Regions from separate parts of the Aminobacter sp. GW821-FHT11F06 genome, predicted to be linked through region 2. Evidence: predicted binding sites of a transcription regulator. Region 2 holds the regulator's gene; the other holds the start of a gene.
The links. The regulator HrcA, encoded in region 2, represses chaperone genes, less so after heat shock. The targets are predictions, from matches to a motif close to GTTAGCACTCNCNNNNNGNGAGTGCTAAC.
Positions count from the first base shown of each region.

Region 1 (5,376 bases), on a different contig from region 2:
GATCATCTGGCCGGCGGTCAGGACCGCGATGTCTTCCAGCATCGCCTTGCGGCGGTCACCGAAGCCCGGCGCCTTGACGGCGGCAACCTTCAGGCCGCCACGCAGCTTGTTGACGACAAGCGTTGCCAGTGCCTCGCCTTCGACGTCTTCGGAGATGATGAGCAGCGGCTTGCCGCTTTGCACCACGGCTTCGAGGATCGGCAGCATCGCCTGGAGATTGCCGAGCCTCTTCTCGTGGATGAGGATGTAGGGGTCTTCCAGCTCGGCGCGCATCTTTTCGGTGTTGGTGACAAAGTAGGGGCTGAGATAGCCGCGGTCGAACTGCATACCTTCAACAACGTCGAGTTCGGTCTCGGCGGTCTTGGCCTCCTCGACGGTGATGACGCCTTCATTGCCGACCTTTTCCATCGCCTTGGCGATCATGTCGCCGACGGTGGCGTCGCCATTGGCGGCGATCGTGCCGACCTGGGCGATCTCGTCCGACGACTCGACCTTCTTGGAGCGCGCCTGGATGTCCTTGACCACGGCCGCGACCGCAATGTCGATGCCGCGCTTGAGATCCATCGGGTTCATGCCGGCGGCGACCAGCTTGGCGCCCTCACGCAGGATGGAAGCGGCGAGCACGGTAGCGGTGGTGGTGCCGTCGCCGGCAAGATCGTTGGTCTTGGAGGCCACTTCGCGCACCATCTGCGCGCCCATGTTCTCGAACTTGTCTGAAAGCTCGATCTCCTTGGCGACGGTGACGCCGTCCTTGGTGATGCGCGGCGCGCCATAGGCGCGATCGATGATCACATTGCGGCCTTTCGGGCCGAGCGTCACCTTGACGGCGTTGTTGAGGAGTTCGACGCCACGCAGCATGCGGTCGCGGGCATCGGTGGAGAATTTGATTTCCTTGGCAGACATGATTTTTCGTCCAGTTCGTTCTTGAGGCTGCAGGGCCGGATCAGGCTGCTTTTTTGGCCGCTTCGCTGTTGTCTACGATGCCCATGATGTCGGTCTCCTTCATGATCAGGAGATCCGCGCCGTCGATCTTGACCTCGGTGCCCGACCATTTGCCGAACAGCACGGTGTCGCCGGCCTTGACGTCGAGCGGGATCAGCTTGCCGCTTTCGTCGCGAGAGCCCGGGCCCACGGCAACCACTTCGCCTTGCTGCGGCTTTTCCTTGGCATTGTCGGGAATGATGATGCCGCCTTTGGATTTGAGATCGCCTTCGGCGCGTCGGATAACGACGCGGTCGTGAAGTGGCCGGAATTTCATCGAGATTCTTTCTGCAGTCGGCGCGTAGGGGACCGCATTCCTTGTGTACACCTATTGGCACTCGAATAACAGGAGTGCTAAAAATAATTCGACGTTGCAGAGAAGTATTCAAAAAAGAGGCGCGCGATATTTTTTCGAGAAATCATGCGAAGATAAACAGGCCCGGAATTTTGATTTTGCCACTGTAAAGATGAATTCGAAATATTTTTAGAAAATTCTTCCACGACACGAATAAAATTGCAAACATCGTGGGGGTTGCGACGCATTCGCCAGTACCTCGCCATCGGAACATGACAAAAAGTTAAGCTTGGCGATAGATTCCAGCAGGAAATCCGCCGCATAATTGCCCTTATCGCGTCGCTTCTTCGCGCCTCGCCGACGCCTTTTGCGCAGCGAACTGAATGGCGACCGCATGGACAAGCCTACCAACGAATATCTCGACATCCAGCCAGAACGCGGCAAGCTGTTCTCCTGGCAACGCCGATCGGCCGTCGCCCTGCCGCTTGCCGGCGTCGCCGTGGCGATCTTCGCATTTTGGGTGCTGAGCCAGCACATCAATGCGATATCGTTTGCGGCAATTCAGGATGATCTGCGCAACTTCCCCATAGGGCCGCTGCTGCTGGCGATCCTGTTCACGGTCATCAGCTTCGCTGCCGTCGCGTTTTATGACGTCGTCGCCGTCGAAACGATTGCCCCTGGCCGCATCCCGCGTCGCGTGTCCGTGCTGGCGGGTGCCGCAGGCTACGCGATCTCCAACGCGCTCGGCTTTTCGCTGCTGACGGGCGGTGCGCTGCGCTACCGCGTCTATGCCGCCCAGGGCATCGAACTTGCGGATATCGGCCGCATCGTCGGCACGTCGTGGTTTGCGATCTGGTTTGCCTTCGCCATCATGGCCGCGCTGGCGATGGTCGCCGAACCGGGCCAGATCCCATGGCTCGCAACACTCGGGCCCGAACTGGATCTCGCCATCGGCCTCGCCGTCCTGCTTGGCATCGCAGCACTCGTCGTGTGGCTGTCGCGTGGCGAGCGAACCCTGGGGTTCGGCCGGATTTCGCTCAGGCTGCCGTCCTCGCAAGGCGCGCTGGTACAGATCGCAGCCGGGCTTATCGATCTGGCTGCCGCCGCCGCCTGCCTCTATGTGCTGCTTCCGGCGGGCAGTGTGGGCAGTTTCTCGGCCTTTATCCTCGTCTACGTCGTTGCCGTCATCCTCGGCATCGTCAGCCATGCGCCCGGCGGCGTCGGCGCCTTTGAAGCGACAATCATCGCCGGCCTCGGTCTGGGCAACAATTCCGAAGCGCTTGCTGGATTGGTCGTCTACCGCATCGTCTACACGTTGCTGCCTTTTGCCGTTGCGGTGCTCGGCCTGGTCGTTTCCGAAATCCACCGCCACCGTCACCGCCTGGCCGGTCCTGTCGGTGCCGCCTCGCTGCTGCTCGAGCCGCTGATTCCGCCGCTTTCGGCTGGCATCGCCTTCTTCGGCGCGATGGTCATCCTGATTTCGGCGCTGACGCCAAGTCTCGCCGACCGCATCGACACACTGTCCGAATTCATCCCGCTGCCCTTCGTTGAAATGTCCCATCTCGGCGCGAGCTTCGTTGCGGTGGCGTTGCTGATCGTTGCCCGTGGTCTTGTCAAAAGGCTGCGGCGCGCCTGGCTTGCGGCGATGATGCTGTTCATCAGCGGCGCCCTCTTTTCCCTGGCCAAGGGTCTCGACTGGGAAGAAGCACTGGTGCTGTCGCTCATGACGTTGACACTGTTTGTCTTCCGCGACTCCTTCTACCGGCGCCCCCTCAGCAGTGACCTGCATCTCTCCTGGGGCTGGCTGGCCAGTGTCGGCACGACGATCTGCGCCTGCTTGTGGCTCGGCTTTTTTGCCTTCCGCCATGTCGAATACAGCAGCCAGCTGTGGTGGGAGTTCGCCTTCGACGGTGATGCCCCTCGCATGCTGCGCGCCAGCGTGGTCCTTGTCACACTGCTTCTCGTCGCGCTTGCCGACACGCTGATCAACCGCCGCGTGCTGACGCTCGCGCCACTGGGAAGAGTGCCCGAAAGCGTGCCGGCACTGGTCGCGGAAGCCCCCTCGACGGCGGCAGCACTTGCCCTGCTCGGCGACAAGCGTTTCCTTGTCGCCGCCGACGGCGAAGGCTTCGTCATGTACCAGCGCTCGGGCGGCAGCCTGATCTCGATGGGCGAGCCCATTGGCACCGAAGAAGCGGTGACCGCGCTGGCATGGGACTTCCACGAACTGGCCGACCGCTCGGGCTTGCGCACAGTGTTCTACGAAGTCGGCCCGCAGCGCCTGCCGATGTTCCTCGACATGGGCCTGGTCGCCTTGAAGCTTGGCGAGGTGGCGCGCGTCGATCTCGCCGAATTCACGCTTGAAGGCGCCAAGCGTCAGCCGCTGCGTTATGCCGAGCGCCGCGCGGAGAAGGACGGCCTGACCTTCGAGATCATTGCGAAGGCGGACGTGCCTGGCATCATGGATCAGTTGCGGGCGGTCTCTGACGAATGGCTGCGGCTGAAATCCGGCAGCGAAAAACGCTTCTCGCTCGGCTTTTTCGATGCCGAGTATCTAAGCCAATTCGACGTCGCCGTGCTGAAGCGCGGCGGTCGTATCGTTGCTTTCGCCAATTTGTGGCGGAGCGGCGAGCGCAACGAGGTCGCGGTCGATCTGATGCGCTACCGGCAGGACGACTGCAAGGTCATGATGGACGCGCTGTTCACCAAGATCATGATGGTGGTGAAGGCCGAGGGCTATCGCTGGTTCAATCTCGGGGTCGCGCCCTTGTCCGGGCTGACCGACCATCGTGTTGCCTCGCGCTGGAACCGTTTCGGTTCGCTGATGTACCACAAGGGCCAGAACCTCTATCGCTTCGACGGCCTGCGCGCCTTCAAGGACAAGTTCGATCCGGTGTGGACCGCCAACTATCTCATCTGCCCACCGGCACTTGATACCCCCAGGGCACTTCTCGACGTCACCACCTTGATCAGCGGCCGCCCTTTCGTCGGCAAGCGCAAATAGGCGGCGGATGTTCATCTCGAGCGGAGTTTTCGCGTGAAGAAGCGTTTGATCCTTACTGGCATTGCCGCCCTTGGCTGTGCCGCCGCCGCTGTGTGGTTCTGGCCGCAAATCCGGCGTGAGGCCGGCTATCTGCCGCCGACCATCAGCGTCAGCTACGGCCGGTTGAACAGTGTGCCCATGCAGCCGCCGGCGGGGAAGGTGCAAGGACTGGCGATCGTGGTTTCTGCGGCCGACGACCACGATGGCCGTGCTGCCAAGCTTGCCCGCGACCTGGAGCGCCGCGATATCGCGGTGCTGTCGGTCGATCTCGATGCCTGGCGGCCGCTTCTCGACACCGACCCGGGCGAGTGCATCTATCTCGGTTCCGATCTTGAAGGCCTGTCCAAGGAAGCCCAGCGCCTGCTCGACAGCCATCATTATCTCCATCCCGTGGTTCTCGGCGTCGGCGAAGGCGCAACACTTGCTTATGCCGCACTTGCTGACGCGCCGGCCGCGACCTTGGCGGGTGCCGTGTCGATCGACCCCGCCGAAGCGCTGAAGACCGCGGTGCCGGTATGCAAGGGCGCGGAGCCGGCGGCTGTGGCCGGCGGCGGCTTCAGCTACGCGCTCAACGCGCCTTTGCCCTCTCCTGGGGTGATGATCATGGCAGATGCGCCGACGATGGCAGCAGCAGCCGCGAGCGCTTCAGCCGGCAGCTTCCGCCTTGAGACAAAAACCGCAGCGACAGCGGAGGAGCGGCAGTCGCTTGCCGTCGATGCGGTTGCCGAAATCGCTGCCACTGACGCCGGCGACAAGTCTCTGCCGATGGTCGATATCCCGACGGTGGGGACCCCGACACGCCTCGCGCTCTTTTATTCCGGTGACGGTGGCTGGCGAGATATCGACAAAAGTGTCGGCGAACAGCTTGCGGCGCAAGGCATCCAGGTTGTCGGCGTGGATTCGCTGCGCTATTTCTGGTCGGTGCGTCAGCCTGATCGCGTTGCAAAAGACATGGCGTCGATCATCCGTGACGCCGATCCCTCCGGCAAGCTGCCGGTGGCGCTGCTCGGCTATTCCTTCGGCGCCGATGTCACGCCCTTTGCCTGGCCGCACCTGC
Region 1 covers NZ_JBXARL010000014.1:75,283-80,658, forward strand. Annotated here, with positions in the region: gene groL (chaperonin GroEL) at 1-903, opposite strand, end outside; gene AC1RTB_RS25080 (co-chaperone GroES) at 944-1,258, opposite strand; gene mprF (bifunctional lysylphosphatidylglycerol flippase/synthetase MprF) at 1,671-4,280, shown strand; gene AC1RTB_RS25090 (AcvB/VirJ family lysyl-phosphatidylglycerol hydrolase) at 4,314-5,376, shown strand, end outside.
Region 1: a site for HrcA is predicted at 1,312-1,340, ahead of AC1RTB_RS25080 (co-chaperone GroES). Genes of this name have one in related genera too.

Region 2 (5,376 bases):
CGCCTGCACGCCGAGCGAGACCCGGTTGACGCCAGCCGCGCGATAGCCGCGGAAGCGTTCGGCCTCGACGGAAGACGGGTTGGCCTCGAGCGTGATCTCGGCATCGCCTGATATCGTCCAGTTGGCGGCGATCGCATCGAGCACCGCCCCCACTGTCTCGGGCTTCATCAGTGACGGGGTGCCGCCGCCCAGGAAAATGCTGGTCACCTCGCGCGGGCCGGTGCGCGCGCGCATCGTTGCGAGTTCGGCGGCAAAGGCGCGGGCAAAACGTTCCTGGTCCACCGGCTGGTGGCGGACATGGCTGTTGAAGTCGCAGTAAGGGCATTTGGCCGCGCAAAACGGCCAGTGCACATAGACGCCGAAGCCGGGCGAGCGATCGAGAATCATTGGGTGATGCCTGCCCGGTTAGACTGGGGCGACAATACCCCCACCCCTAGCCCCTCCCCACAAGGGGGAGGGGGATTTTTGCTACGTTCCCGCCGGCTTCCAGCGGGCAGTCCGGTTGCGATGGCTGCGCCAGAGTCCCCCTCCCCCTTGTGGGGAGGGGTTAGGGGTGGGGGTGCATTGCGACGCAATGAATTTGGCGAAAGACGCATCGCTCAGGCCGAGCCGAACATGGCACGGGCGAATTTCTGGAACGCGCGCGCGCGGTGCGAAAGCGCGTCGGCCTGGCCGGGCTTCCAGCCATGCTTTTCCTCAGCACTCATCTCGCCAAAGGTCTTGTCGAAACCTTCAGGCAAAAACACCGGATCGTAGCCAAAACCCTTTTCGCCGCGCGGCGGCCACACCAGATTGCCCTCGGCCTCGCCACGGAAATATTCGGCGTGACCATCCGGCCAGGCCAGGCAGATGACGGCGACGAACCGGCCGGTGCGCTGGGCGTGCGCTGCCGCACCGCGCTCTTGCATGGCGTCTTCCGTGCGCTGCATCGCCATGGCGAAGTCGCGCGTGCCGTCGGGCTTCTCGGCCCAGTTGGCGGTGTAGACGCCCGGCGCGCCGTCGAGCGCGTCGACCACCAACCCGGAATCGTCCGACATCGCCGGCAGTCCGGTGGCTGTCGCCGCCGCCAGTGCCTTGATGTAGGCGTTTTCCTCGAACGTCGTGCCGGTCTCGTCGGGTTCTGGCAGGCCGTATTCCTTGGCCGATTTGGCGGCGATGCCGAACGGCGCCATCAGGTCGGCGAATTCGCGCAGCTTGCCGGCATTGTGGCTGGCGATCACGATCTCGTTGTCGGCAAGCTTGCGCATCAAAGGCCCCATAGTTTCGGCTCGGCGATCTCAAGCGAATTGCCCGATGGATCGCGGAAATAGATGGAACGGCCACCATTCGGCCACTCAAAATCGGCTTCGATGGCGACGCCTTCGCCTTCGAGCCTTGTCTTCCATTGCTCGACTTCTTCAGCCGTCGCGGCAAAGCACAGATGCCCTTGGCCCGTCGTGCCATGTGGCGGCACCGGCAGCCTGGAATCGGGCTTCGGTGGCTGTCGCGTCGCCTCAGCATTGAACAGCAACAGCACGCCGGGGCCACAGCGGAAGAACACATGCCGCCCCGGCACCTTGGCGATTTGCTCCAGCTCCATCACCTTGCCATAGAATGCCTCAGCGGCATCGAGGTCGGTGACGTAAAGCGCGGATTCGAGGATCGCCGAGAGCTTCATAGGGAGCCTCAGCCCACCGCCATCTTCTGCAGGTCAACCAACCTGGTGATGCCCTTGCGGGCGAGGCTCATCAGCGCCAGGAATTCCTCTTCCGAGAACGGCACGCCTTCGGCGGTGCCCTGGATCTCGACGATGCCGCCCTTGCCGGTCATGACGAAATTGGCGTCGGTGCCGGCCGAGGAGTCCTCGACATAGTCGAGGTCGATGACCGGCTGGCCGTCATGGATGCCGCACGAGATCGCCGCGATATGGTCCTTCAGTACCTTGTCGACGCTGACCATCTGGCGCGCTTCCATCCAGCGCAGGCAGTCGTGAAGCGCGATCCAGGCGCCAGTGATCGAAGCCGTGCGGGTGCCGCCGTCGGCCTGAATCACGTCGCAGTCGACGGTGATCTGACGTTCGCCCAACGCGCCCATGTCGACCACGGCGCGCAAGCTGCGGCCGATCAGCCGCTGGATCTCCTGGGTGCGGCCGCCCTGCTTGCCGGCCGAAGCCTCGCGGCGCATGCGTTCGCCGGTCGAGCGCGGCAGCATGCCGTATTCGGCCGTTACCCAGCCCTTGCCGGAATTGCGCATCCAGCCCGGCACCTTTTCTTCCAGGCTCGCGGTGCACAAAACGTGGGTGTCGCCGAACTTCACCAGGCACGAGCCTTCGGCGTGCTTGGACACGTTGCGTTCGAAGGAGATGGCGCGCATTTCGTCGAATTGGCGTTTGGAGGGGCGCATACGGCTACTTTCTCTGGCGAAATCGGAAAATTGTTGCCGGCTTGTAGCTCCATGGCAGGACCAGCGCAAAGGAAAACCGGTTCCGCTGCTGGAGCTGTTGTGTTCGCAGCCGTGCTGTCTATATCATTTTAGACGGAGTCCATGAAGCAGATGACCAAAGCGGTACCCGATCCCTCGCTGCAATCGCTCGACATGCGCTCGCGCGACATCTTTCGGCGCATCGTCGATTCCTACCTCAGGGATGGCGAGCCGGTCGGTTCGCGCAACCTGTCCCGCATGCTGCCTTCGTCGCTGTCACCGGCAACCGTGCGCAACGTGATGAGCGATCTCGAGCATCTCGGTCTGGTCTATGCCCCGCATATCTCCGCCGGCCGCCTGCCGACCCAAAAGGGCCTGCGCTTTTTCGTCGACGCCTTCATGGAACTAGGAGATCTGTCTGACGAGGAGCGCCGTGTCATCGAAGCCCAGGTCAAGGCCTCGGGCGAGGGGGCTTCGCTGGAGCAGATGCTGACCGAGGCGAGCCAGATGCTGTCGGGCATGTCGCGCGGTGCGGGCCTGGTGCTCGCCGCCAAGAACGAGGTCGCCCTCAAGCATATCGAGTTCATCCAGCTCGAACCGACAAAGGCGCTGGCCGTGCTGGTGTCGCAGAATGGCGATGTCGAAAACCGCGTCGTCGAACTGCCGCTCGGCGTCACCGTCTCCCAGCTTCACGAGGCGTCCAACTTCCTCAACGCCCATATCCGTGGCCGCACCCTGGCCGAGGCCCGGATCGAAATCGCCCGCATCAAGGACGAGACCAAGGCAGCCCTCGATACGCTGTCGCAGGATCTCGTCGAAAAGGGCCTTGCCGTCTGGGCTGGCGCCGAAAGCGGCCTGCCGTCGCGGCTCATCGTGCGCGGGCGCGCCAATTTGCTCGAAAACGTCACCGCCCAGGCCGACATCGAATTGCTCAAGCATCTGTTTGAGGACATGGAAACCCAGGACGGGTTGATCCAGCTTCTCGACCTCGCCGAGGAAGGCTCGGGCGTGCGCATCTTCATCGGCTCGGAAAACCGGCTGTTTTCGCTCTCCGGTTCGTCGCTGGTCGTAGCCCCTTATCGCGACAAGGATGCCCGCGTTGTCGGCGCGCTCGGCGTCATCGGCCCGACCAGGCTCAATTATGCGCGCATCGTGCCGATGGTCGACTATACGGCGCAGTTGATCTCGCGCATGCTCAGGTGAGATAATCGCCCAGTCATACTCAGGAGGATGCAATGGCATTCGAACAGATCAAGGCCGAGATTGCGGTCCTCTTGCAGGAGATGGTCAACCAGCCCGAAGACGAGCACGAACTGCACGAGCGCCTGCGCGAGAAGCTGGCCGAATTGCGGGCGCAAGGCTTGCCGGTGCCCGCCGACCTCGTCGAACTGGAAAAGCGTCTCGACGAGGATTTCTACAAAGCCGGCGCCTGAGACGGGCTGCTTGGCGCGCCCACTTGGACGCGCCAGAGGTGCTGCACTTCGATTGTCTTAGCCGAACTTCCGCTGCGCATCGAGCGCGAGGCCCAGGCCAACGCTGCCGAAGGCGTCGCCCTGGACGATCTTTGCGCCCGGTACCAGCGCCAGAATGCTCTGGCGCGCCAGCGGGATGGCGGTCGAGCCGCCGGTCAAAAACACGGCGGTGATGTCGTCCGCTTGTACCTGCGCTTCTTCAAGCGTGTCGGCGACGGTTGCCGTGACGCGCTCGACCGCGCTGCGAATGGTGTCTTCAAGCCCCTGCCTGGTCAGCGATGCTGTGAACTTTGCCGCCGGAAGCGAAACGTCGATAGCCGCCTGGTCGGCATCGGTCAGCTCGATCTTGGCCTTTTCGACCTTGGTCGCCAAAGCGTGGCCGAAACGCTGGTCGACGACCTCGATCAGCCGGTCGATGAGGTCGGGGCGGGCGGCTTCGAAGCGGATCTGGCGCAGGTCGAGCTTGGCCTTCGGCGTGTAGAGCAAGTTGATGCGCTGCCAGGTCGCGAGATCGATGAAATAACCCGCCGGCAGGTTGCGCTTGCCGTCCTTGGTCGCCGTGAGATAACCGAGCTCGGGCATGACATGGGCGATGCTGAGCAGCCGGTCGAAATCCGTGCCGCCGATATGCACGCCGCGATTGGCGAGGATGTCGGCTTTGCGGTCGCTGGACGTCGCCCGCTCAGGCGAGACCCGAACGATGGAAAAGTCCGACGTGCCGCCGCCCATGTCGACGATCAGCGCCAGCTCTTCGCGGGTCACCGTGCGCTCGTAGTCGAGGGCGGCGGCGATTGGCTCGAACTGGAAGTCGATATGCTTGAAGCCCTGGGCGCGCGCGGCCTTTTCAAGCTCGCTCTGGGCTGCGGCGTCGGCACCGGGATTGTCGTCGACGAACTGGACCGGGCGTCCGAGCACGACGTTTTCCACGGCCTCGCCGACATGGCTCTCCAGGCGATCCTTGAGATGGCCGACAAACATGCCGATGATGTCGGTGAAGGCGATCTGGCGCGCCTTGATGCGTGTCTTTTCATGCACCAGCGACGAACCGAGAACGCTTTTCAGCGCGCGCATCAGGCGGCCTTCGGCGCCGTCGGTGTATTCGCCGATGGCGCGGCGGCCGAGCGCTGTCTGGTTGTCTTCGAAGTTGAAGAAGATGGCGGAAGGCAGCGTGACGCTGTCGCCTTCAAGCGCCACGAGGCGCGGGCGGCCGTTCTCGATCACGCCGACGGTCGAATTGGAAGTGCCGAAGTCTATGCCGCCGAAAGCCGGTCGCATCGTTGAGTCCTGGATTTTCTGCATGAATGGGCGACCCTCGAGCTTCTGCCGGGGCCGCAATCGGACCGTGCGCCTACACGACGGGGCGGCGAATGTCGATGTCATCAGGGTATTTTCTGACAAAATGTGATCGCTGGCCCAACCCTCGCGACATTCCCAGCAAGCCGCTTTCGTGCGATATCAGCGCCGTCCAACTGACCCCGAGCAGCTCACATGACCCTGACAGGAT
Region 2 covers NZ_JBXARL010000002.1:374,902-380,277, reverse strand. Annotated here, with positions in the region: gene hemW (radical SAM family heme chaperone HemW) at 1-387, opposite strand, end outside; gene rdgB (RdgB/HAM1 family non-canonical purine NTP pyrophosphatase) at 600-1,247, opposite strand; gene AC1RTB_RS06290 (VOC family protein) at 1,247-1,657, opposite strand; gene rph (ribonuclease PH) at 1,666-2,382, opposite strand; gene hrcA (heat-inducible transcriptional repressor HrcA) at 2,533-3,603, shown strand; gene AC1RTB_RS06275 (hypothetical protein) at 3,636-3,833, shown strand; gene AC1RTB_RS06270 (Hsp70 family protein) at 3,891-5,147, opposite strand; gene AC1RTB_RS06265 (LysE family translocator) at 5,361-5,376, shown strand, end outside.